3 regions of the Paenibacillus sp. sgz302190 genome follow, and region 3 is predicted to be linked to each of the others. Evidence: riboswitches for the same ligand, from Rfam matches in the RefSeq annotation. Region 3 holds a riboswitch; each other region holds the start of a gene.
What was found. Region 3 has a riboswitch for cyclic di-AMP ahead of AC6RNO_RS31495 (stalk domain-containing protein). Riboswitches for the same ligand answer to the same signal wherever they lie in the genome.
Positions count from the first base shown of each region.

Region 1: it holds a riboswitch for cyclic di-AMP, as region 3 does, so the genes downstream of both, kimA (potassium transporter KimA) here and AC6RNO_RS31495 (stalk domain-containing protein) in region 3, are expected to answer to the same signal.
Region 2: it holds a riboswitch for cyclic di-AMP, as region 3 does, so the genes downstream of both, AC6RNO_RS34760 (NlpC/P60 family protein) here and AC6RNO_RS31495 (stalk domain-containing protein) in region 3, are expected to answer to the same signal.

Region 1 covers NZ_JBZYAO010000002.1:346,862-354,493, reverse strand. Annotated here, with positions in the region: gene AC6RNO_RS05060 (glutamine--tRNA ligase/YqeY domain fusion protein) at 1-804, opposite strand, end outside; gene AC6RNO_RS05055 (aminopeptidase) at 891-2,120, shown strand; gene AC6RNO_RS05050 (YybI family spore inner coat protein) at 2,124-2,942, opposite strand; gene AC6RNO_RS05045 (helix-turn-helix transcriptional regulator) at 3,111-4,046, shown strand; gene AC6RNO_RS05040 (DinB family protein) at 4,123-4,623, shown strand; cyclic di-AMP (ydaO/yuaA leader) riboswitch at 5,429-5,586, shown strand; gene kimA (potassium transporter KimA) at 5,729-7,546, shown strand.
Region 2 covers NZ_JBZYAO010000060.1:2,817-10,448, forward strand. Annotated here, with positions in the region: gene AC6RNO_RS34750 (phosphodiester glycosidase family protein) at 1-1,271, shown strand, start outside; gene AC6RNO_RS34755 (hypothetical protein) at 1,284-1,943, opposite strand; gene AC6RNO_RS34760 (NlpC/P60 family protein) at 2,113-2,991, opposite strand; cyclic di-AMP (ydaO/yuaA leader) riboswitch at 2,996-3,146, opposite strand; gene AC6RNO_RS34765 (DUF8769 domain-containing protein) at 3,243-4,895, opposite strand; gene AC6RNO_RS34770 (ROK family protein) at 4,921-7,005, opposite strand; gene AC6RNO_RS34775 (TIM barrel protein) at 7,015-7,632, opposite strand, start outside.
Region 3 covers NZ_JBZYAO010000044.1:39,347-46,978, reverse strand. Annotated here, with positions in the region: gene AC6RNO_RS31520 (ABC transporter substrate-binding protein) at 1-444, opposite strand, end outside; gene AC6RNO_RS31515 (substrate-binding domain-containing protein) at 611-1,633, opposite strand; gene AC6RNO_RS31510 (sporulation protein YjcZ) at 1,818-1,970, opposite strand; gene AC6RNO_RS31505 (GNAT family N-acetyltransferase) at 2,200-3,390, shown strand; gene AC6RNO_RS31500 (polysaccharide deacetylase family protein) at 3,449-4,153, opposite strand; gene AC6RNO_RS31495 (stalk domain-containing protein) at 4,330-5,121, opposite strand; cyclic di-AMP (ydaO/yuaA leader) riboswitch at 5,131-5,279, opposite strand; gene AC6RNO_RS31490 (LiaF transmembrane domain-containing protein) at 5,440-5,745, shown strand; gene AC6RNO_RS31485 (PspA/IM30 family protein) at 5,771-6,406, shown strand; gene liaF (cell wall-active antibiotics response protein LiaF) at 7,354-7,632, shown strand, end outside.

The DNA of each region.
Region 1 (7,632 bases), on a different contig from region 3:
GCTCATGACGGTATTCGTCAGGTTGAGCCGTGCGAACTCGTACTGTCTCGGCACGTTCGGCATCTCGCATTCGCGGATCACCCAATCGTAAAACGGGCGCTGATCCTCGAACTCCAGCGTGCAAATGGAATGGGTCACGCCTTCGATCGCGTCTTCCAGCGGGTGGGCAAAGGCGTACATCGGGTAGATGCACCATTTGTCCCCTGTATTGTGGTGATGCGCGTGAACGACGCGGTAGATGACCGGATCGCGGAAGTTGATGTTCGGCGATGACATATCGATCTTGGCGCGGAGCACCTTTTCGCCATCCTTGAATTCGCCTGCGCGCATCCGTGCGAACAGGTCCAGATTCTCCTCCACGCTGCGGCCCCGGAACGGGCTTTCTTTGCCGGGCTCGGTCAGCGTTCCGCGGGATTCGCGGATTTGCTCGGCCGTTTGGTCGTCTACATAGGCAAGGCCCTTGCGGATCAAGACGAGCGCGCGGTTGTACATTTCCTCGAAGTAGTCGGAGGCAAAGAACAAGCCGTCCCATTGAAAGCCGAGCCAAGCCACGTCCTCTTTAATGGATTCTACATACTCCGTATCTTCCTTAACCGGATTCGTATCGTCAAAACGCAGGTTGGTCAAGCCTTTGAACTCGTCGGCCAGCTCAAAATTGAGGCAGATCGACTTCGCGTGCCCGATGTGAAGGTATCCGTTCGGCTCCGGGGGGAATCGGGTGACGATCTGGCTGACTTTGCCTGATTGCAAATCTTCGATTACAATGTTTTTAATGAAATTGGATGGAGTGCTCTTCGTTTCCATTGATGCCAGCCTTTCTCCCTCGGGGTTTAAAGTTTTATTTTCTATCATACACTAATTCTTAGCAAAATATAAAGGAGCCAGCGCCGATGGAGAATTTTGAGTCCAATTTGGATAAATATGCAGAGCTTGCCGTAAAGGTGGGCCTGAATGTACAGCAAGACCAGACGCTCGTTATCATGACGCCTATATCTTGCGCCGATTTTGTCCGTAAAGTAGCCAAGAAAGCTTATGAAGCGGGGGCAAAAGACGTCGTCGTCGATTGGGACGATGACGAAGTGAAGGCGATCCGCCTGAAGCACGCGCCCGAGTCATCCCTGCTGGAATACCCGATGTGGAGAGCGAACGGGCTGGAAGAACTGGCCAAAGGCGGCGCAGCCTTCCTCCAGATCTACGCGCCCAATTCGGACTTGCTCGCGGATATCGCCCCGGACCGCATCGCTACGTCCACCAAAACGGCCGCCGCAGCCCGGGAAGGCTTCCTGAAGTACCTGCGCAACAACCAGGTGAACTGGCTGCTCGTTTCCTTCCCGACGCCGGAGTGGTCGGCCAAGGTATTCCCCGGACTTGGCGAAGCCGAGCGGATCGAGAAGCTGTGGGAGCAGATTTTCACGCTCACCCGCGTCAATACTGCCGATCCTGTGGAGGCATGGAAGCGGCATTTGGCCGTGCTGACCGGCAAGCAGCAAATGCTGAATGCGAAGCGATTCAAGCAGCTGCACCTGCAGGCGCCGGGAACGGACCTCTACATCGAGCTCGCTTCCAAGCATGTGTGGGTTGCCGCAGGCAGCGACACCGAAAGCGGCATTCCGTTCGTCCCGAACATGCCGACGGAGGAAGTGTTTACGATGCCACGCCGGGACGGCACGAACGGAACCGTGCGCAGCACGCTGCCGCTGAGCTATCAGGGCTCGCTGATCGACGGATTTACTTTGACGTTCGAGAACGGCAAAGTTGTCAAGGCGACGGCGGAGAAAGGCCAGGAAGTGCTGAACAAGATACTGGACATAGACGAAGGAGCCCGGTACCTGGGCGAAGTCGCTTTGGTGCCGCATAATTCGCCGATCTCCCGCTCCGGCATTATTTTTTACAATACGCTATTCGATGAGAACGCGTCCTGCCACGTCGCGCTGGGCAATTCCTACCCGTTCACGATCGAGGGCGGATCGGCGATGAGCGCCGAAGAGCTGGCCGAGCACGGCTATAACAAAAGCTTGATCCACATAGACTTCATGATCGGCTCGGCCGAAATGGATATCGACGGCATTACGGAGGATGGAACCCGCGAACCCCTGTTCCGTAAGGGCAACTGGGTATAAGCGCTACAGCGATTTCTTCACCTTCGAAGAAACGAGCGCCCACTTGCCTTCCTTCCACTTCCAGATCGACAATGCATAACCTAGCGTATCGGCGTCAGCCATGCCTGCGATTCTTTGAACGCCTTTCAGTTCGCATACGCCGTCCTGATCGGCATCCATCGTCTGCAAGTCGCTGTACGGATTAACGCTAACGAGAAACGGTTTGACAAGCATGCCGTTTTTGTATACGCCGGACTGATCGTAATCCTGCTTTTTCTCCTTGAGGTCGATTTTGAAAGATTTGCCCGTTTCTTCGATTTTCAGCTTTACCACGTAGTTATGCTTGAACTTCGCCGTCACGCGAAGCGGCTCAGGGACCGGCAGGGCTGTGGGCACATTATTTTGCAGCGAATAGATGTGGGAACGGGACGCTCCGCCGCTGCCGCCGGTTTCTGCGGAGACATAAATTTCGGGCAGCTTGTCGCCGTTGAAATCGCAGAACCGCATGTTCGGGTTGTGGCCTCCCTGCAGCGGAATCACCACCTGATTCCGGCCTTGGCCGCCGGTTACGACAACGAACAGCCTGGAAAAATACGAGCCCGCAGCGTCCGCCTTCGTTCCGCCCAGCGCCACCAACTCCGGCTTGCCGTCGCCGGTCACATCGATTTCTCTCGTCTGCAGCAGCAGGCCTTGTTCCGCCCCCGCCCCCGCTCCCGGCCCCGGGGTTGACGGCTCCCGGCGCTCTTCCGCCGCTGCCGCGTTTATCCCCTGCAAGGCTAAGCCGCTTAATAACACTCCGACCGCCGCTGCATGCAGGGCGGTTTTCGCTATTTTTCTGAACAATGCGCTCCACTCTTTTCCTTTTGAATTCGTAGCGGTCTTATTTTTTCTAATTTTTCCATCAACTATTCGGAATAAGGATGGGCTTTGCAAATCTAATTTCCAAAAGGATTCGCCCATCCCCGAATCGAATTGATTGAGAACTAAAATTTTATGGATGAGGTGCGACCATTGAAGCTTGATCGTCTGCTTGCAATAACGATGCTGCTGCTGAACCGTAAACGAATCTGCGCCAAAGAGCTGTCGGAGCGCTTTGAGGTATCGCTGAGAACCGTATACCGCGATGTGGAAACGATCAATCAGGCGGGCATTCCGATCGCCTCTTATGCCGGCGCAAACGGCGGCTATGAAATTATGGACCAGTACCGGCTGGAGCGGCAGTTTCTCACGCTTGAGGAGCTGCAATCGATTATTACCGGGCTCAAAGGCATCCGCTCCAGCATCGGCGAGCAAGAAATCGGAGGCCTGCTGGACAAAGTAGGCGCGCTGGTCGCCAAGTCCGAGCAAAAGACGGTGTCCGAGCTGCACAATCACCTCGTCATCGATATGAATCCGTGGCACAGAAGCAGCGCCGAAAAAGAGAAGCTGCAGTCGCTGCGCCACGCAATACGCCAAACGAAGCTTATCCGCTTTCAATACACGACATCCCAAAGCGAGCTTTCCGAGCGCACCGTCGAGCCTATGGGCATCGTCATCAAAGGCTTCGGCTGGTATTTGCACGCCTACTGCCTGCTGCGGGGCGATTACCGCGTCTTCCGCTTATCGCGCATGAAGGACATCGCCATGCTTCCCGAGACGTTCGTGCGCAGGCCCGAGACGCTGGAGACGCTGTCCTATAAGATAGGCAAAAGGCCCGAGGCGTCCTACGTCAAACTCCTCCTGCACATGCAGCCGAATGTCCGCGCTCAGGTGGAAGACTACTTCCATCCCGAGCAAATTACGGCTCAGCCTGACGGCACGCTGCTCGTCACCGCGGTCCAGCCTGACGAGCCCTGGCTGTACGGCATGCTGCTCAGCTACGGCCCCAGCCTGCGCATTCTGGAGCCCGCGCACATCGCCGGCATCGTCAAAGAAAAAGCGCAGCAAGTCGCCGCGCTCTATTCCTAAAAAACACTGACAACCTGTTGTCAGGGAGGCTCCTTTATACTAAGGCTATTACGCATAACAAGGAGGCTTCTCCCCCATGATTACATCGATTCAAGCGTTTGCAGCCGAATGGAGCAACGAAACCAAAACCACACAGCGCGTGCTGGACGCACTCACCGACGCATCTCTGAGCCAGGGAAGCGAGTCGAACTTCCGTCCGCTGGGACAGATCGGCTGGCATATCGCCACGACGATCCACGAGATGCTTTCGCGGACAGGCCTGCAGTTCCAGGCTCCCGAAGGCGAAGAAAAAGCCCCCGCTTCCGCCGCGAAGATTGCCGATACTTACCGCGCCGCTTCGCAAGCGATGCTGGATGCCGTGCAGTCGCAGTGGACGGACGCCAAGCTCCACGAGTCCACCGACATGTATGGCGAACAGTGGCCGAACGGCCTGACGCTGCGCGTCTTTATTTCGCACGAAATCCATCATCGCGGCCAGATGATCGTACTGATGCGGCAGGCCGGACTGTCCGTGCCGGACATCTACGGACCGACCCGCGACAACTGGATCGAGTGGGGCAAGCAGCCGGTCCTGTAGGAGCCGTCCCCGAGCCGCCTCAGCGCGTTGATCGAGTCGCGACACATGGCCGACCGACCGCCGTCATGCAGCGCAACACCGCGCGCTGGGAGCTGCGCGCGGTGCGTTTGTGTGGGGCGCTGTTGCTGCTCTCGGTGCGTTTGGGCGGGGCGCTATTACTGCTCTCGGTACGTTTGTGCGGGCGCTGTTGCTGCTCTCGGTACGTTTGTGCGGGCGCTGTTGCTGCTCTCGGTGCGTTTGCGCGGGCACTGTTGCTGCTCTCGGTGCGTTTGTGCGGGGCGCTATTTTTGGGGGAACAGTCGCTTTTCCTGGGCGGGCAGCCGCTTGATAGGGGAAAAGCCTGCGAAAGTGCAGGTTTTTTCTGCGAAATTGGCTTATTTGGGCGAAAAGCCTGCAAAAGTGCAGGAATTTTCGCTGAAAGTGAACCTGAGCCCGTGTCCCCGCTGAAAAGCCTGCACTTTTGCAGGAATTCTTCATAGGCAGCGATCAGGGACGCAAATTCATGTATTTTTGCAGGTTTTCTTGATGCAGCCAGGCAGATTGGGGCTATCACCTCATGACGCAGGTTTTTTTTCAACAACCCGATGCGGTCCGGGAAATATTCCGGACCGCATCTTTTTTCAATTTTCACGAAAACGAATGAAAATGCTATCTTGAGTGCGAAAATGTAAGATTCGCATTTATGTAAACGCTATCTTTGGGTTTTGTGATATGCTGCCGGGTATTTAAAGCCAACTTCCAACCTTTACTTAAGTTCCTTTCAGGCGTATTATTCAAAACGTAGTTCATTTAGTACAATCATATGAATCCTTTATCGCTGAATTTCCTAAGGAAAACGGGGGAACCAATGAGGCATTCATTGCCTTTGGGGTGAATCGCGTACGGACGGCATCCGTGCGTGTAGGGCTACTCTCAGAGTCCGAATCCGACAGCTAACTTCGTAAGCGTACTATGGGAGAGGGATGAATCCGTGCTGCTTATTTCGTGAGCCACAGGGTCAAACCCTGTGGTTTTTTGCTGCCAAAAATAGCCCTGCGGCAGTCGCGGACAAGTGAAACTACTTAATTCAGGGGAACATACAGGAAAGCGCCGGTGGAGGGTAATTATGGTAAACAGATTAAAAAGAATGCTGATCGGGAGACCGATGAAATCCCACGAAATCGAGGACGAGAAGCTGACGAAAATCAAAGCGCTTGCCGTCCTGTCATCGGATGCGCTGTCTTCCGTCGCTTACGGCACCGAGCAAATTTTGCTCGTTTTGATGACCCTCGGCTTTGCCGCCGTTTGGTACTCCATCCCGATATCCATAGCCGTATTGGGGCTGCTGACCATTCTGGTCCTGTCCTACAGGCAGACCATATACGCCTATCCGTCGGGCGGGGGCGCGTACATCGTAGCCAAGGATAATCTTGGCGTAGGCACAGGGCTGGTCGCAGGCGGGTCGCTGCTGGTCGATTACATTTTGACGGTAGCCGTCAGCTCGTCCGCGGGCACGGATGCGATTACGTCCGCTTTTCCGGCACTGCACGATCATCGCGTGCTGATTTCTTTGGTCATGATTTTATTTCTTACGATCATGAATTTAAGAGGCATTGCCGAATCCGCATCGGTTCTCGCACTGCCGGTCTATTTGTTTGTCGCCGCCATTTTTCTTCTGATCGTATCGGGTCTGTTCAAGTACCTCACGGGCGGCATTCATGCGGAGGTTCCCGAGATCGGAAGCGTTGTGAGCAATGTGAGCTTATTTCTGCTGCTCAAAGCTTTCAGTTCCGGCTGCTCCGCGCTGACCGGGGTAGAGGCCGTGTCCAACGCGATACCGAACTTCAAAGCTCCTGCGGAGAAAAATGCGGCCAAAACATTGATCGCCATGGGCGCCATTCTGGGCAGCATGTTCATCGGCATCAGCCTGCTTGCCTACTGGTACGGCATCAAGCCGTCTCCGGAAGAAACGGTCGTTTCGAAAATCGCCGAAGCCACGTTCGGACGCGGGGTGCTGTACTACTGCATTCAGGGCGTGACAGCGCTCATTCTCTTCCTGGCGGCGAATACGGCTTACTCGGCTTTCCCGCTGCTGGCCTTCATGCTCGCCAAAGATAAGTTCATGCCGCACATGTTCAAAGTCCGCGGAGACCGTCTCGGCTTCTCCAACGGGATCATTATGCTGGGCGTACTGTCCGCTTTGCTGGTCATTCTCTTTCACGGGAATACGGAAAACCTGATCCCGCTTTATGCAGTCGGGGTGTTCATTCCGTTCACCTTATCCCAGTTCGGCATGATGGTTCGCTGGATCAAATTGAAGCCTGCCGCATGGATCGTCAAGTTCATCATCAATACGATCGGGATGATCACTACGCTCACGATTACCCTGATCTTTATTTTCACCAAATTCAGCCAGGTTTGGATGGTTTTCATCTTCCTTCCGATCGTCATTTTCCTGTTCTTCCGCATTCACAGCCACTACATGAACATCGCTAATGAATTGCGCGTAAATCTGGAAAAGGATAAGCCGGAAATCAAGGGAAGCACCATCGTCATTCCCGTTGCCGGCATTACCCGGGTCGTACTCAATTCCATCAGCTACGCCAAATCGTTAACCGATAATGTCGTTGCCGTCTACGTCGGCTTTGACGACGATGAAATTCACAAAATGGAAGAAAAATGGGAAGAGTGGAATCCCGGAGTCCGACTTATCGTGCTGCGTTCCCGCTACCGGAGCGTCGTGAAGCCTCTGATCAAATTTATCGAAACCGTGGAGTGGAAAACGGCGGAGACGGATCATATCACCATCCTGATTCCGCAATTTATTACAAAACATTGGTGGCAAAATCTGCTGCATAACCAAACGAGCCTGCTCATTCGGGCTTATCTGTACACGCAAAAAGATATCGTTATCGCTACGGTTCCTTTCCGCTTGCATCGTTAACCGTTCATGCACCACCGGGGCAGGTGTCGCTTCGGTCAATCTAACCCAAGCAGATTGGCCAGTGGTTTGAACAATGGCATAATCCA
Region 2 (7,632 bases), on a different contig from region 3:
CTCTGCGGGTCAAGCCCGTTACGGCCGCCGACGGCATCGGGCATGTCGAATCTTTCAGCTCCATGATGGAGCGCAATCATGCGGCGGCAGGCATCAATGGCACGTTTTTCGACGCTTATGAAGAGGACGACACGATTCGCTATCCGAACGGGCTGCTCATCGATTCAGGCGATGTCGTGCACTCCGGCACCAACCCGTCCTTGCTCGTCCTCGCCGACAAGACGGTAAGCGTGGGGTACTTCGGAACCGGACACCAAATAAGCGTTGCCCATGGCGGCAGCGCCTACAAGTTCACCGCCTGGGGAGTGAACAAATATTACGGAGATTCCGTAGACGATCAAATCATCTGGTACACGAGAGCTTTCGGGGAACGGATCGATTTTCCGAATTCGACCAAAATCGTCGTTCAAGCAGGTGTTATCACTGCGATCACCGAAGACGGGGCCGCCATCCCTGAAGACGGACAAGTGTGCCTTGTCGGCCGCAGCGCCAACAATCTGGCCCATGTCCTGCCGAACATCCATGTGGGAGACGCCATACGCCTAACGTCAACGCTGGACGGCGGCTCGGGAACCACTCCCGCGCTGCCCCGGGTGGACGCAGCCGTAGGCGCCGGTCCGCGCCTGCTCGCCGGCGGCGCCGTCGATATCGATTACGAGAGAGACGGCTTCACCGATCCGCGAATTACGACACAGTCGAATGTGCGCAGCTTTATCGGCGTTGACGAATCACGCCGTCTGGTGATGGGCACGATGTCTTCGGCGACGATCGACGACATGGCGCATGTGCTTCAGGACATGGGCTTGACGGATGCCATGAACCTCGATGGAGGCGCGAGCTCCGCCCTGTATGCGGATGGCGTCACGCTCACCGCACCCGGGCGCCTGCTCAGCAATGCACTTGTGGTGGAAAGGCTCCGGTATCCGCAAATTCAAGTTGAAGTGAACGGGCAATTCGTGAACGAGTTCAGGGGATATTTGCTCCAGGAGACGAGCATGGTGCCGTTTCGCGGCATTTTGGAGAGGATCGGGGCGAAGTTTGACTGGAACGGGAACACGCGCACGCTAACGGTTCAGTACGGAGCCAACCGCCTGCTCCTGCATCCGGACGATCCCGTCATGCTGTGGAACGACAAGCGGGTAGTTCTGCCCGCCGCTCCCGCCATCGTGGACGGCCACATCTATATGCCGCTTCGCACCGTCATGGAGTCGCTCGGCGGGCAGGTCGCCTGGGACGCCGCGCTGTACCGCGCTTCCCTTACTTTTCCATAACCGCCGCTCTTATCAGTGAATCCTGTTCATGCGCACGATTCTGTAATAAAACTGGCCGCCGACTTGCTGCTCGACCTCCAGATACCCTTCCACATGGACGTAATCGCCTGTCATGTAGCCGATTGCGTCGGAAGTGCCGCTGTGAGCCAGAAAAAGCATGGCGGCCTTTTCATTGCTAACGACGAAGCCCGTCTGCTCCTTGACCTGGAACTTGTCGATAATCGTGCCGTGATGAGATCTTGCAATATGATGAAAGCGCCAGGCGCCGTCTTCCTTATTCAAAAAATAGAGCACCCGGTTCCGGACGCTGCCGCTGAATTCCCGGGTAACGCCGACTAGGCAGACGCCGCTGTTCAACATGAGAAATTCATCGATCTCGTAGTGCTTCAAACGCAGGCGCTGCAAGTTTTTATAGTGCAGATAGACTTCCATTTCGTCCACCGTGCTTTGATCGGCCGGGTCCTGCTTCGTGGCATAATACACTTCTCTAATAAAAGTATCCGTTTGGAGGTTCCGCGCGCCTTGAAAATTGTCGTATGTCTGAAAAAAACGACGGATCACGTCCATAATTTCCGGAGGGATCGCAGCGCTTATTTCCGCAGCATGATTATTGTTCATGATAACCGCTGTATTTTTTCTTAAAAACCACCGCTTCAAGACTGCTGTCAGCATGGAGATTGCCGTTCACCCGCTTCCTCTTTCTCCGAACATTTCTTCATTATAGGCGAAAAACGATAAAAATTCGATATAAATCGCAATTTTTCAACACAAAAAAGAAACATCCGTTTTCCGTGGCTTGCACAAAACAGATGTTTCTTTCATTTTTCAGACAGGCTAGCTTCTATATGATTCTCTTGGCGCCAACGTATCTCGCGCCCCAATACTTGCTCGACAAACTCTCGACGGCTACTCCTCTTGAAGAGGTGGATGAAATAAATTGATCATTCCCTAAATAAATACCGACATGATCGACAACACCGCGGCCAAAAAAGACCAAATCTCCCACCTTCAGATCGGATACCGGCGTTCCGGCATCGCTGTACATTTCGGCGGAAGTTCTCGGAAGATCGATTCCTTCCGCTTCAAACACATAACCGACAAGACCCGAGCAGTCAAATCCGCGCGGCGTCGTTCCGCCCCATTTGTACGGGACTCCCATGTAATTGCTCGCCGTCTGCACGATCAGATCGGTCATGGACGGCTGAGGCGGCGCAGGCGCAGGTGCGGGCGGTTCCGGCGGCGCCGTCCAGGCCGGCTTGTGGGGCTTGCCGTCCGCATTCACGATCGCGATCTGATTCGCATCGCTCCACTCGATCTTGGAACCGAACGTTTCCGTAATAAAACGAAGCGGTACGTATGTACTTCCCTGGATAAAAGCCGGGCTGCTCTCCAGGCTGATTTTCTTGCTGCCCACAAGCGCTTGCTGCTCGTCCGTCCTCAGTGAAACGACCTGATCCTTGGTCAACACCGAGACGGCGACCTCGCCTCCTTGCTTCGCCCATTTCACTTCATAGCCCAGTTTGTCGGTTACGGCCCTTAACGGCACTTGCAAATTCCCTTTTTTGTCGATAAAAGGCTGCGCGTCCGTAAACTGCACGATGTCGTCGTTGACCTGGACTTTGACTGAAAGCGCTTGAGAAGCTTCCGCTTGGGCAGGCAGCAAAGCAGCGCCGGATACTGCTGCGCCGATAAAAGCGCATGAATAAACAAGACGTTTCAAAAAGATTGCCTCCCTGAGCCTCCGAGGTTAGTTGACGGGTTCGGGAAGAGGAATTCCCTTGACCGGTTCGGACATCCGAACCGATCTTTCACCCCAAATGAAGAAGTCCCCCGTACCGGAGCTTGTGCTGCTCCAAGATTCGGCATTTTTTTTTACTTTGATAGACTAGCATAGAATTCGGACAAATTTCAAATTTTGCGTCGCGGTAAAAATTCCCAAGGCCAAATCAGGCGTTTTGCCTGCTCCCAGCCTTAAGCCGGATCGCGCTCGACGCGGAGCGCAAACCTCATATGAGCGCCGGAAACTTGCGGCCGGTAGCGGTATACCACTTCAACGCGATTGTCAAAAACGTTGATTTCAGGCGCAGGCGCATCGGCCTCTATGCGGCAAGTCAGCCCAGGCATTGTCCACACATCGGGAGCTATGTCGGCGTCGTGAATATGCTTGCCCGTAATTTCGAAAAACAGCTCGATCTCCGCATTCGTCTGAAAATGAACGTCAACCGCGAGCCGGTCCTGCCCCGCTTCGGCATCGAACGCAATGCCTCTCAGATGCGTGTTCCAATGCTTGCCCGCTTCCCGGCGAATCAGCCTCATATAATACTTGTCTCCATCGCCGGTTCGCCAGTGCATCGTCGCAGGATGCATTTGCCCGTTCGTGTTGCGGCTCCCGGTCATCCCGCCGATCATCAGATTGTCTTCGATCCAGGCCGTCGCCGTGCACAGATTCGAATTAGCGCCGGGGCGATCCCGTTCGCACAGCTCTCTGAACTGCTTCCGGGCCAGCCGCCGGCCCTGGAACGCAGCCAGCGCCGGTTTAACGGCCGGCGGCACGTCGACCCCAACCAGAGCGATCATCGGGTCATGCTCGGATTCGCAATTGATCCCGGCGAGATACTCGTAGCCCTGGCCCAAAGCCAGGTAAAGAAAGACGCCGATCGAGCTGTGATCTCTCATTTCCATCTCATAGGCGCGCGAGAACGGCCCCGACAAATTTTCCAGATTCGGATTGTAAAATAAAGCGATGTTCGCCCACAGTCCTTGCTCGACCTCGCGGCCGATCCGCCGGAACGAGTCCGTCTTGCTGTAGTTCCGCCAAAGCCCCAGCACGGTCAGATCGACGCCGTAATACGTCGTTGTATTAAACTCCGCGAATGACCCGAATTCCGCGAAAGCCTCAATGAACTTGCCCGCCTCCCGGTCGGCATGCCCGATCCAGTCCGCGATGCCGTACCGGTGTCCGAAATAGTGGCAGATGAACATATGCATAAGCTCGATGTTGGTGTTCATCGGGATGGCATCCGACAAACGCCGGTCGATGGACGCTTCCACCGCTTTGCGCATGCAGGAATCCATCCGGGCGACAAGCTTGGCGGGCAGGCTGTCCGCCCAATTTTCCAGGATGACGGCGAACGCGCAGGCAATGAATTCCCGCCAGTTCGGATCATAGGTCGTCCAAACCGTCGGCAGCACATCGTCTACAGCGGTTTGAAACGATTCTCTCGCCGCCGGATCGTCGAGCCGGTCGGATATTTTCCCGAACGTATCGGCCAAAAAGAAGGCGAAGCCCGGCGCAAAAGATTTCCAGGGAAAGCTGCCGGCCGGAGGGTGCGGCACCTGAGGGGCCGTGCGAAACGTGCCGTGATAGATTTCATCCGGACAATCGTACTGCATGTCCATCACCGTAGCGAGCACTTCGCAAGCTCTTGCCAAGTCTCCCGGAGAGTTCCGGAGCAGCAGTCCTATCGCATAGTGCGCGCTCCCCCGCGTATAATGAAGCTGCTCATTTTCTTTATCCCGCAGCAGTTTCATTTCCTCATCGTAATGCAGATCCATATCCGCCATGGCGTGATCGACCAGATAACGCTGTTCGGCCGTCATGCTTTCCATCATGTTTAAGCTCATACCGTCACATCTTCCCTTCATTCAGTCAGTTCCGGGTTGCAAATAAGGATACGGCCCCCAGCATGCCGGCCTCATTGCCGCAAAGCGCAGGCACGATGCGCGTCAGCCCCTGAAAATCGGCCGTTAAATAAGAGTCTACCTTGGCTGCGATCCGGTCGGTTAAAAACGTTTTTTGCGCGGAGACGCCCCCGCCCACAATAATCAGCCCGGGGTCCAGCACGTAGATAAGATCGGCAATGCCTTTGGCTACCTCGTCCATCCACCTGTCGACAGGCTCGGCCCATGCGGAATCTCCGCTTTTGACCCGTTCGAATATGGACTGGCCATTGACGCCGGACGCCGCCGTTTCCTCCAGCTGCCTGTCAAGCACGCTCTTGACTAAGGCCGAAGTGGAAGCCCGCGTCTCATAGCTGCCGGTCTGCATACGGCTCATATGCATGTAGCCGATTTCCGCAGCGCGGAAGTGCGAGCCTTTGTACAGCCTGGAGTCCAAGACGATAGCTCCGCCGATGCCCGTTCCGAGCGCGATGCAGAAAAACGTCCGCTCGCCTTTGCCGGCGCCCATCCAGGCCTCGCCCAGCGCAGCCGCGTTGACATCGTTGATGACCTGCGTCTCCAGTCTCGTGCGCAACTCCAGCTCGCGCTTCAAGTTCACGCCCTTCAGGCACGGGATGTTCTCGATGCCCCCTACGATCGTGCCCGAGTCGTCGACAATGCCTGCCGTGCTAATGGCGATGCCGCTGATCGGGCCCTCTTTTTCGCGAAACCGGCGGACTTCGCTCGTCAGCTTTTCAATAAATGCCTCGCTGTCTTCCGACGCCTGTGTTGCCAAAGATCCGCCCGCCAGCACCTCGCCGGCTTCGTCGACGATCCCGTATTTCACGCTCGTTCCGCCGATATCGAAAGCGATGTAACGCTTTTTCCGCTTTTCCGCTGGCAGCGAACCGGTCTGCTGCCGCTTGAAGCCGTAGGCGACAAATACCAGCATAACAGCTCCGAGCAGCGAGCTCAACGCGCAGACCAGATTCATGGCGGAAGGGCCGCCCTTTTCCAGCAAAAAGCCGTTCAGCATATTGCCCGCGATGCCCGCAAGCCCTACGAACACCATATTGAATACGCTTTGTCCGGTGGCCTGCATCTCTTTATGCACAATCCGCGAGACGTACTCGACGGCGGCAACGTAAAAAAGGCCGAACGACAGCCCCTGCAGCACTTGCACGGCGACCATCACGCTTGGAATCGGGAACATATACTGGATGATCCAGCGCACCATATAGGCCAGCGTCGCCAGCAGCATCGTTTTTTCATTGCCCAGCCGCTTGATAACGAAAGAGGCGGCGAACATCGACGGCACATTGGAAAATGCGGCGATCATCAGCGCGACTCCCGAGAGAGCGTACGAACCGCCTACCATCTGGAACACGACGACAAAATACGTATTGAACGCCGTCAACGTCTGATTGACCAGAAAACAGGCGCCCAAAAACAAAACGAACCGCTTGTTGCCGAACAGCTCCCCGATCCCGTCGATGAAAGGCCGGCTTTTGACATGGTATTCCTTCTGGGCAGGCAGCGCAAGCACGATCATCACGCCCAGGCAGCTGAACAGCATAAACGGGATCCACAATTGATTAGGCATGTAATACGATAAAAAAAAGCCGGCTCCATAGCCGCCCAGCGCATTGCCGACGCTCTGGAAGCTGCGGATCGAGCCGTAGGAGGAGCCTGCGGATCGGGCGGCCGACACGGCGAAAGCGTCGCCGATCGGGGCCTGCGGGGCCGTGAAGACGGTAGCCGCCATATAAGCCGCTATCATCAGAAATACGGACGGCGCCTGATACAGAATCGATAACAGGGCCGGTACGGCCAGACTCAGGAGCAGGATCGATTTGGTCATCTGGTAGCGGTCCGCTAACCGGCCCCAGAGCAGCTGCGCGCCCAGAATGGCCAGCGAAGCTATCGACATCATGATGCCGATATGGCTTTTGGCCAAACCGCCTTGCACGAAGATGGTCGTCATATAAGGGTTGAGCAAACCGCCCGCAAGCCCTGTGCATAAGTAAAGCGCCCGAAGTTTGAACAAGGTGGACAACCGCGCTCCCGCTTTCATCGGTTCACCTCATCCTTTGGCGGCCGGCAGCTGCGCGATGCGGTTCACAATGAGATTGTGGCTATCTTCAATCGCTTCCGGCTCGCAAAGCGCCTTGAGCTCGTAAACCTTCACAGGCGCCGCCTGAATGACCGGCAGGAACCGGTCAAAAAAGCTCATGTCGCCGCTGTGCACATAAGGGCACCAATGATCGGACAAGCCGATCGTTTCGTGAATGTGAACGCCGACGACACGCTCTTTCATCGCGTTCGCTTCGGCCGCATTGTCGTAGAGGCCCATCCGGTCCATCATCATGCCGTGGCCGATGTCATACCATAAGCCGAGCGCGGCACCCTGCAGCCGGTCGATGATCGCCCCCGCCTCCTGCAGCGTCGGCATCTGGTAGCAGCGGGAACGGGTTTCGATCCCGATGGCGATTTTCCAGCCCTTCTGCGCAATCCGGTCGCAAGCGGTATAGAGGCTGTCGACGATCCTGTTCATATAGTGGCCGCTCAGCGCTTCCCTGCGCTCCAGCATGTCCCGCCACAGCTTCCGGTACGCCTCCGACTCAGGGCCCTCGTCCTTGTAAATCGCCTTGAGCGCCTCATCGATATTGTAGTCGAACGGCACTTCGCCGGGATGGACGAC
Region 3 (7,632 bases):
GAACGGGAACGCCAACGTTTTGCCGTCAATCTGGTTAGGCTGCGCCAAATCGCTTACCCATTTTTCGCCGGAAAGATCGGCGGCTTTGTCTTTGAACTTGACGATGTCGCCGGCATCGAGCATGGCGAGCGTCGCAGGCGTGCCTGCCGCATAAAGCGTAGCGGCTCTCTCGTAAGGAGATTGACCGTCTCCGGTCGACATAACTTCAACGGTAATGTTCGGGTTCGCTTTTGTGAACTCTTTGCCGGCATCGGCTAGCAGCTTCGTAACTTCGCCGCCTTTCGATTCGAGAAGCGTGATTTTAACCGGTTTGTCGGCGGAGCCGCCGCTGCCGCCGGGCGTCGAAGAAGCTGTGCCGCCGGAACTGCTTTTCCCGCAAGCGGTTGCAATCATTGCAAATACAAGCATTACTGCCAGTGAAATAACAAGACCTGATTTTTTCATGTCGGTTTTCCCCCTAAAATAAAATTGTTCATGCATATACGGTTGCTGCTTTAAAACGATGTCCTTCAATAACTTCGCCCCGGATCACCTCCTTAAAATTTCCGAATAATGGGACATTATTCATATATAATTCAGGAAAAGGTTTTCCCGAATATCCAAAAAAATTTTACGGCTCCCCGTTGGCTTTCACGCTGTCTCTGATCACAAGGGTTGTCGGCACGATAATGCTGCTTTTCAAGTTTTTCGTATTGTCTTCCAGCATCTCGAGCAGCATATTCGCGGCTTGGGTGCCGAATTCCGCATAGTTAACCTGGACGGTAGTTAATTTGGGTTGTACCAGGGAGGCGATTTCGATGTCGTCAAAGCCGATAATCGAGCAATCCTGCGGAATTGTCCAGCCATGATCATACAAATAATTCATCGCCCCGAGCGCAAGTCTGTCTGTCGCGGCAAATATCGCGGTAGGTTTAAACGTATGCGCTAACATTGCTTTCGCCGCTTCGTATCCGCTGCTTATTTTGAAAGAATCGGCGTGAACTATGCTTTGTTTGGATACGGATATGTGCCGGTCCTTCATGGCCTGTTTGAAGCCTTTCAAACGGTCGACCCCGACAGCCAGGTCATAGAGCGGAGCTGAAATGAATCCGATTTTGGTATGCCCGTTATCGAGCAAATGCGTGGTTGCCTTATGAGCGCCCTCGACATTGTCGATGCCCACGGAAGGCAAGCCTTGAAGCTGAAATTGCTGGCCGATGACGACGGCAGGGATTTGCTTTTTGCTGAAAAATTGCTTATGGCTGGACGAATACTTCACGCCTGAAAGGATGATCCCGTCAATTTTTTTATCCTCGAACAATTGAAAATATTTCAATTCTTTTTCTTCGTTTCCGTTGGTGATGGCCAAAAAAATGCTGTAGCCTTCGGCATCCAAAATGCTTTCCAGGCCGTTGATCACCTGGGCGAATATTTCGTTGGATACTTCGGGAAGCATCACGCCGATTACATGAGTCCGCTTGTTCACGAGCCCGCGCGCCAATGCGTTGGGTCTGAAGCCGGTTAATTCGACGGCTCTCATCACTTTCTCCCGCGTTTCGGGATTCGCGCGTTTCGTTCCGTTCAGCACTCTGGAAACGGTCGCAATCGATACGTTTGCCATTCGGGCAACATCTTTAATCGTATAATCGGCCATTAGTTTATCTCCAATTTCTTAAAGCTAATGAAAACGGGTAAACGTTTTCACATAATGAGATTATCATAACCGCGTTGTTTCGTCAACATCGGACATGGAAGAAGAAGCAGATCATAACGGCCCGCGTTATTGCCTGCTTCCAATTTATAGTTCTATTGGCATATACGATTTGTTTCTTTACAGATTAAATATGAAATGTGCGGAGAATGATGACAAGCAGGATAAACAGGACAAGAATTGTTGCCGGCGAAGTCATAAAACCTCCTACAGGAGCTCCGCAGCCACAACCATGGCCACCATAGCCACCATAGCCACCATAGCCATATGAATACGACATATTATTCCCTCCCGGATTGTAAAGTAAAGGTTTCAAATTTCTTGTATAGTGTATGTGCGGAGCGGATGGGTTGATTGGACACGTGTCCCGTAGGCCTTGATCCGACGGTTCCGGATTTCGTCTCGTTCGAAGCCGGATTTTCACGCAGCCGCGAAATGCTGCCGCTCTTTGTGTTACTATGAAATTGCCGAAGGATACGGGCTAATAATCGAACGAAGAGGTGATCGCCATGGGCGAGATTCGCGCATTAAAGCGGGAAGAAGTGGCGGATAGCGTCGCGCTTTCCGAATTTGCTTTTCAATTGGAGCTTACCCCGGAGGAATTTCAGGATCGAATGGACTTGACCGATCCGGACGCCGTTCTGGGATATTTCGCGGACGGGCGTTTGGCGGCCAAACTGACCTTGCTGGATTTGGAAACGTGGCTGCACGGGCGCAGCTTTGCAATGGGCGGCATCTCGGGTGTAGCGACATGGCCGGAATACCGGCGGGGCGGCATGGTATCCGAGCTGCTCGTTCTCATATTGAAAAAGATGAAAGAGAAAGGTCAGACGCTCTCCTTTTTGCATCCGTTCAAGTTTGAGTTTTACCGCAAATTCGGCTGGGAAATGTATTCGGAATACTGCAAATACGAAATTACGCACGACAAGCTCCCCCGCTTTCAAGCGGCCGCAGGCAGCAGGGTGATGCGCATCGGGAAAGATCCGGAGATTTTGAATCCGATTTATGAAAAGCACGCGGTCCGCTATAACGGCATGCTGAAGCGGGACCTGAAATGGTGGAACAACCGCTGGTTCAAGTTTAAAAAAGGAACGGTTGCCGTCCATCTTAATGCCCGCAATGAGCATACCGGCTATGTATTTTATCAGGTTAAGGACAAAATCCTGACGATTCATGAGCTTGTGTTTCTGGACGAGGAGGCACGGCGCGGATTGTGGAAATTTATAGCGGATCACGATTCGATGATCGACAAGGTGCTTGTCCAAGCCCCCGTGAACGACGCGCTCCCGTTTTTGGTGCCTAATCCGGCATTCAAGCAGGAGAGAGTTCCTTACTTCATGGCCAGAATCGTCGATGTGGAATCGTTCCTGGCCCAGTACCCGTTCCGGACGGACGGAATCAAGGAGGCGCTGTACTTGCGGGTCGCTGACGAGCATGCGGAATGGAACAACGGCGTGTTTCAAGTGCGGGCGGATGCACAAACCGGCGCTGTGGAAGTAGTGAAGCTCTCCGGGAGCGTCCTGCCGAATGAGGAGCAATTGCTCAGTTGTTCGATACAAACGCTGACCACTTTGTTTATGGGTTATCAAAAAGCCGTCTTTTTGGCGGAGACGGAACGCCTGCAGGGCAGCCCTGTGACGGCTAGGCGGCTGGACTCGGCGATACCCGAACGGACTACATATTTGGCGGATTTCTTTTAAATAACGGAAAAAGGCGGCGCAGCGGACGATGAACCGTGAGGCCGTCTTTTTGCGCTGCTTATTTGTTCATTTTCGAAATCAGGTCGGTGACCGTTACGAATTGATAGCCCTGCTTTTTAAGCTCGGGCAGCACGATTTTGAGAGCTTCCACCGTTTGCGAGCAGTCTCCCTGCAAGTCGTGGAACAAAATAATATCGCCGTTGTGAATGTTATTGAGCACGGACCGGACGATTTTGTCGACGCCCGGCTTCCGCCAGTCTTTCGTATCCTGGTACCAGGACCACATCACAACCGTGAACCGGTCCTGCTTGGCCAATTCGATCAGCGATTGATCGTAAAAGCCGCCGGGCGGACGGAACACGTGAGGAATTTGCTCGGTAATGTCGAAAATAATTTCCTGCGTCTGTTCGATCTCCTCTTTCAATTTGTCCGGGCTGACATGTTTCAAATAATGATGATCGTACGTATGATTGGCAATCTCATGCCCTTCGTTCACTTCCCGGATGGCGATTTGCGGATACATCTGCACGCGCTTGCCGAGCACAAAAAAAGTCGCTTTCGCGTCGTACTGCTTAAGAACGTCCAGCAATTGGGGCGTATACACCGGATTGGGCCCGTCGTCAAACGTCAGCGCGACCAGCTTTTGATCGGTCTGCACATTCCAAACGACCTCGCTTTGCGGCACCGGCATGGCGGCGGTCGTCACATTCAAAACGACGGCAAGCTGCGCGGCGGCAATCATCATGCGATGGAGTTTTGGCATAAGTCTCCCCCTTAAAGTTTGAAGCAGGCTTGCTTCCAAACAGTCTGAGGTTATTGTCTGACCTGCCAACAGAACCTATGCGGAGGAAAAGAGGCAATATTTGTGAGGCAAATTCGCTCAAATACAAAAAGCAGGCCCATGGAGAATAGGATCTCCATGGACCTGCTTTGTCGAAATTAACTGGGCAAGCGGAACACTTTCACGTTTTGGATGCCGAATTGCTGCAGCGATTCTTTGGAGCCGGGGATAAAGATGTCCACATGATTGCCTTTTACGGAACCGCCTGTGTCGGTTGCATAGGCATACATGCCGCCTACCGGCAGTCCGTCGAAATTGTAGCCTTCGATGTAAAGCTTGGTGCCGAGCGGAATGACCGTCGGATCTACGGCGACTGTCCCCAGCGCCAGCGGATTTCCCATGTAGTCGACGGCGCCGAAGCCGCCGTTCTCGGAAGGATCGGCCGAGTAAGCGGTTGCTTTAAAGCTTTCAAACTTGGGCGCATATTGGCTTCCGTCTTTGCTTAAGATGGCCATTTTGCTGTCCGCATCCCATTGAATCGGAATTTTGGAAGCGTCGCAAATGAATCGCAGCGGAACGAACACTCTGCCGTCCTGAAACCCGGCATGGGTGCCCATGTCGACGGGGGTGTTGTCGATGACCGCTTTTTGATCGCCTGATGCCAATGCAATCGTATGTTTGCCGTTGTTTAAAGTTACTTTAATTTGATTGCCCTTTTTTTCCCATTGGACCGTATAGCCGAGTTTTTCGGTTACGAAGCGAATGGGGACCTGCGTGGAATGATTCGTGTCTAAATAAGGTTGTGCATCCGGAAAACCGACAAGGTCATTGTCTACCTGCACTTTTACTTCCATTTCGGCCGCTTTGGCATGGTGCGGCGAAAGAAAGCCTCCTGCCAGAACTGTAATAGATACAGCAAGGCCAGCGAGTCCTTTTATAGCCGTATTCAATTCGCTATTCCTCCTTCTTATTAAAGCCTCCGAGGTTAGTTGACGGGTTCGGGAAGAAGGTTCTCCCTAGTCTGCTTCGACAATCAGCAAATATTCACCCCAATTAAATCGTCCCCCGTACCGATGCTGGAACACACCGGATTCGGCTCCAATTATTTTAACATTGGTATTTTGCCTGAAACAACGGCCAAAATGTGGAAGGTCTGAGAAATACCTAGACTTTGGTCCAGGTCGAAAAACAGTCGCGGGTCCGTTTTGCTTCTTGTCTCTTTTGTATACGCTAGTAGCATAAGGAATGAGCGAAAGGCGGGAACGTGCATGTCCATGAAAGGCAATAGAGGATTAGCTTTGATTTTTATTGCGGTCGGCTTGATCATTGCATCCCATATAATCGGAATTCATCTTCATCTTATGGGGTACCTGCTGCCGCTTTCGATGGTTGGGCTCGGCTATGTCGGCATTTGCAACGGGAAGAAGATCGGCTGGCTGATCGCCGCCGCGGGAGCTTTGATCCTGGCCGTGAAATTGTCGGGCTTCATCGCGTTCGCATTGGCGATTGTGCTGATCGGCTATGGATTCAGGCTGCTGGGCAGACGCACGCATTCGGATCGGTTCGATCTGTAAACTTAAATAGGCCGGGGTGGGGTTAATGAAGGTATTGAACAGAATCGGTAAAATGGCTGAAACGGCTTGGCACGATACCGCCGAGCGCTTTTCGATGAATGAGCAAGGAGGGGGCTTCGGCTCGCAGACGGGAGCAAGCGGGCGGATCCGGGCGCTGGAGCAGCGCTACGAAGAGACTTTGCAGCGGACGTTCGAGCTGCGTCAGCACTTTGTGAACGCGGAGGAGCTCGCTCGGCTCCGCGCGGAGCAGGCCGAGCTGGCGATGCGCGCCGGCGAGGAAGAGCTTGCCCGGGCGGCGCTGCAGGAGAAGCTGCGCCTGGAAGCGGCGTGCGGGCACTACCGCACGCAGTACGCGAGCTCCCAGGACGAAGTCCTGGCGCTCGCGGAGGAACTGCAGCGGCTGCGCGCCGCCGCTGCGGACGATGTGCAGCCGCATGGCGGGCTGCACGGGGCCCAGGCCCGCGACACGCTGCGCGAGCTGGAAAACGCGGGCCGCGAGGCTTGGCAAGGGCTGCGCGAAGCGGGCCGCATGTCGGCCGAGACGCTGAAGGAGGCGGGCTGCAACGTCAAGCAGGAGCTGCGCACGATGCGCGTGAAGCTCCAGAAGGAGTGGCAGCAGAGCCGCAGCAGCGGCGAGAGAGGCGGCCCGCGCGCGAAGTAGCGCGGGGCCGTGCATTGGCTGGGCGCACGAGGAAAGCGGGAGGGGCCCCCTTGGCGTAACCGCGCGCAAATAAAGGCCGAGGCTGGGCGTGCCCGTCGACCGACCGCCGTCGTGCAGCGAAACACCGCGCGCTGGGAGCTGCGCTCGGTGCGACCTCTCCCGGTGCAGGTCGTGGAACTGTACAACTGGGCCAGGGACAGCTTGGTAGGGAGAAAACCTGCAAATGTACAGGTTTTATTCGCAGAATCGGCTTGTTTTGACGAAAAACCTGCAAAAGTGCAGGAATTTTCGCTGAAAGTGAATTTGAGTCCATGTGTTCGGTGAAAAACCTGCACTTTTGCAGGAATTCATCGTAACCAGCGGTCAAGGACGCAAATTCATGTATTTTTGCAGGTTTTTTTCGTGCAGACGGGCAGATTGTAGTTATCTCCTCTAACGTGGGGGTTTTACTAGCTTCTTGTTTGTTGATAGCGCGGCATTCCTGCAATTGTGCAGGCTTTTTGCCGGGTATAGGGGGGGATTCGTTCTGTAGGGTGACGTCTACGGCGTCATGGGGGTTCGCAGGTCCTGTCTCCGGCCCGGGTCGGCCAGTCGGGCCTGCCAAGCTCAGCTCAGCCCAGCGAAGCCCGGTCCGGTCTGCCGAGCCGCTTCATAACCGGCCACTGTACGGAGGGCGCGTCCCATACCGGGAAGGCAAGGAGCGGCAGCGCTAGCATCGTCAATTTGCTTTCTGAGCGTCGTCGCCGGCCCCTTGCATCTGCGTCAGCACCGGCCCGGCGCCGGCGGGTGCCCTGCCGCCTCAAGCATTTGCATCTTGGAGGCCGTACATTGTTATGGTATGCTAAGAAAATGTGGCCATAACCGGGTATCGGGCCGGCCGGCTTTCGTTTTGCTGTCATTCGCTTGCAAAACATACTTACTATCCGCGCAGCCAGAGGAGGTGCAACATGGGAGAAGAAACCAAAAACAACCGCAGCCGGAATACAGCGCTTTTGCTGATCGGAGCCGGTCTTTTTTTGCTTTTGGATCACCTGATCGGCTTTTTTCCCATACTTGCGGCTGTCCTCATCCTGCTCGGCATCCATAGGCTACGGTCGCACAGAGAGTATAAGGGCTACGTATTGATAGCAGTAGGCGCTATTATTTTGTTCGGCAATCATTTGTCGATCGTGCTTTCCGTCGTGTTGATTTCCTTGGGGCTGTACTTCATCCGTTCGAAGCGTCTG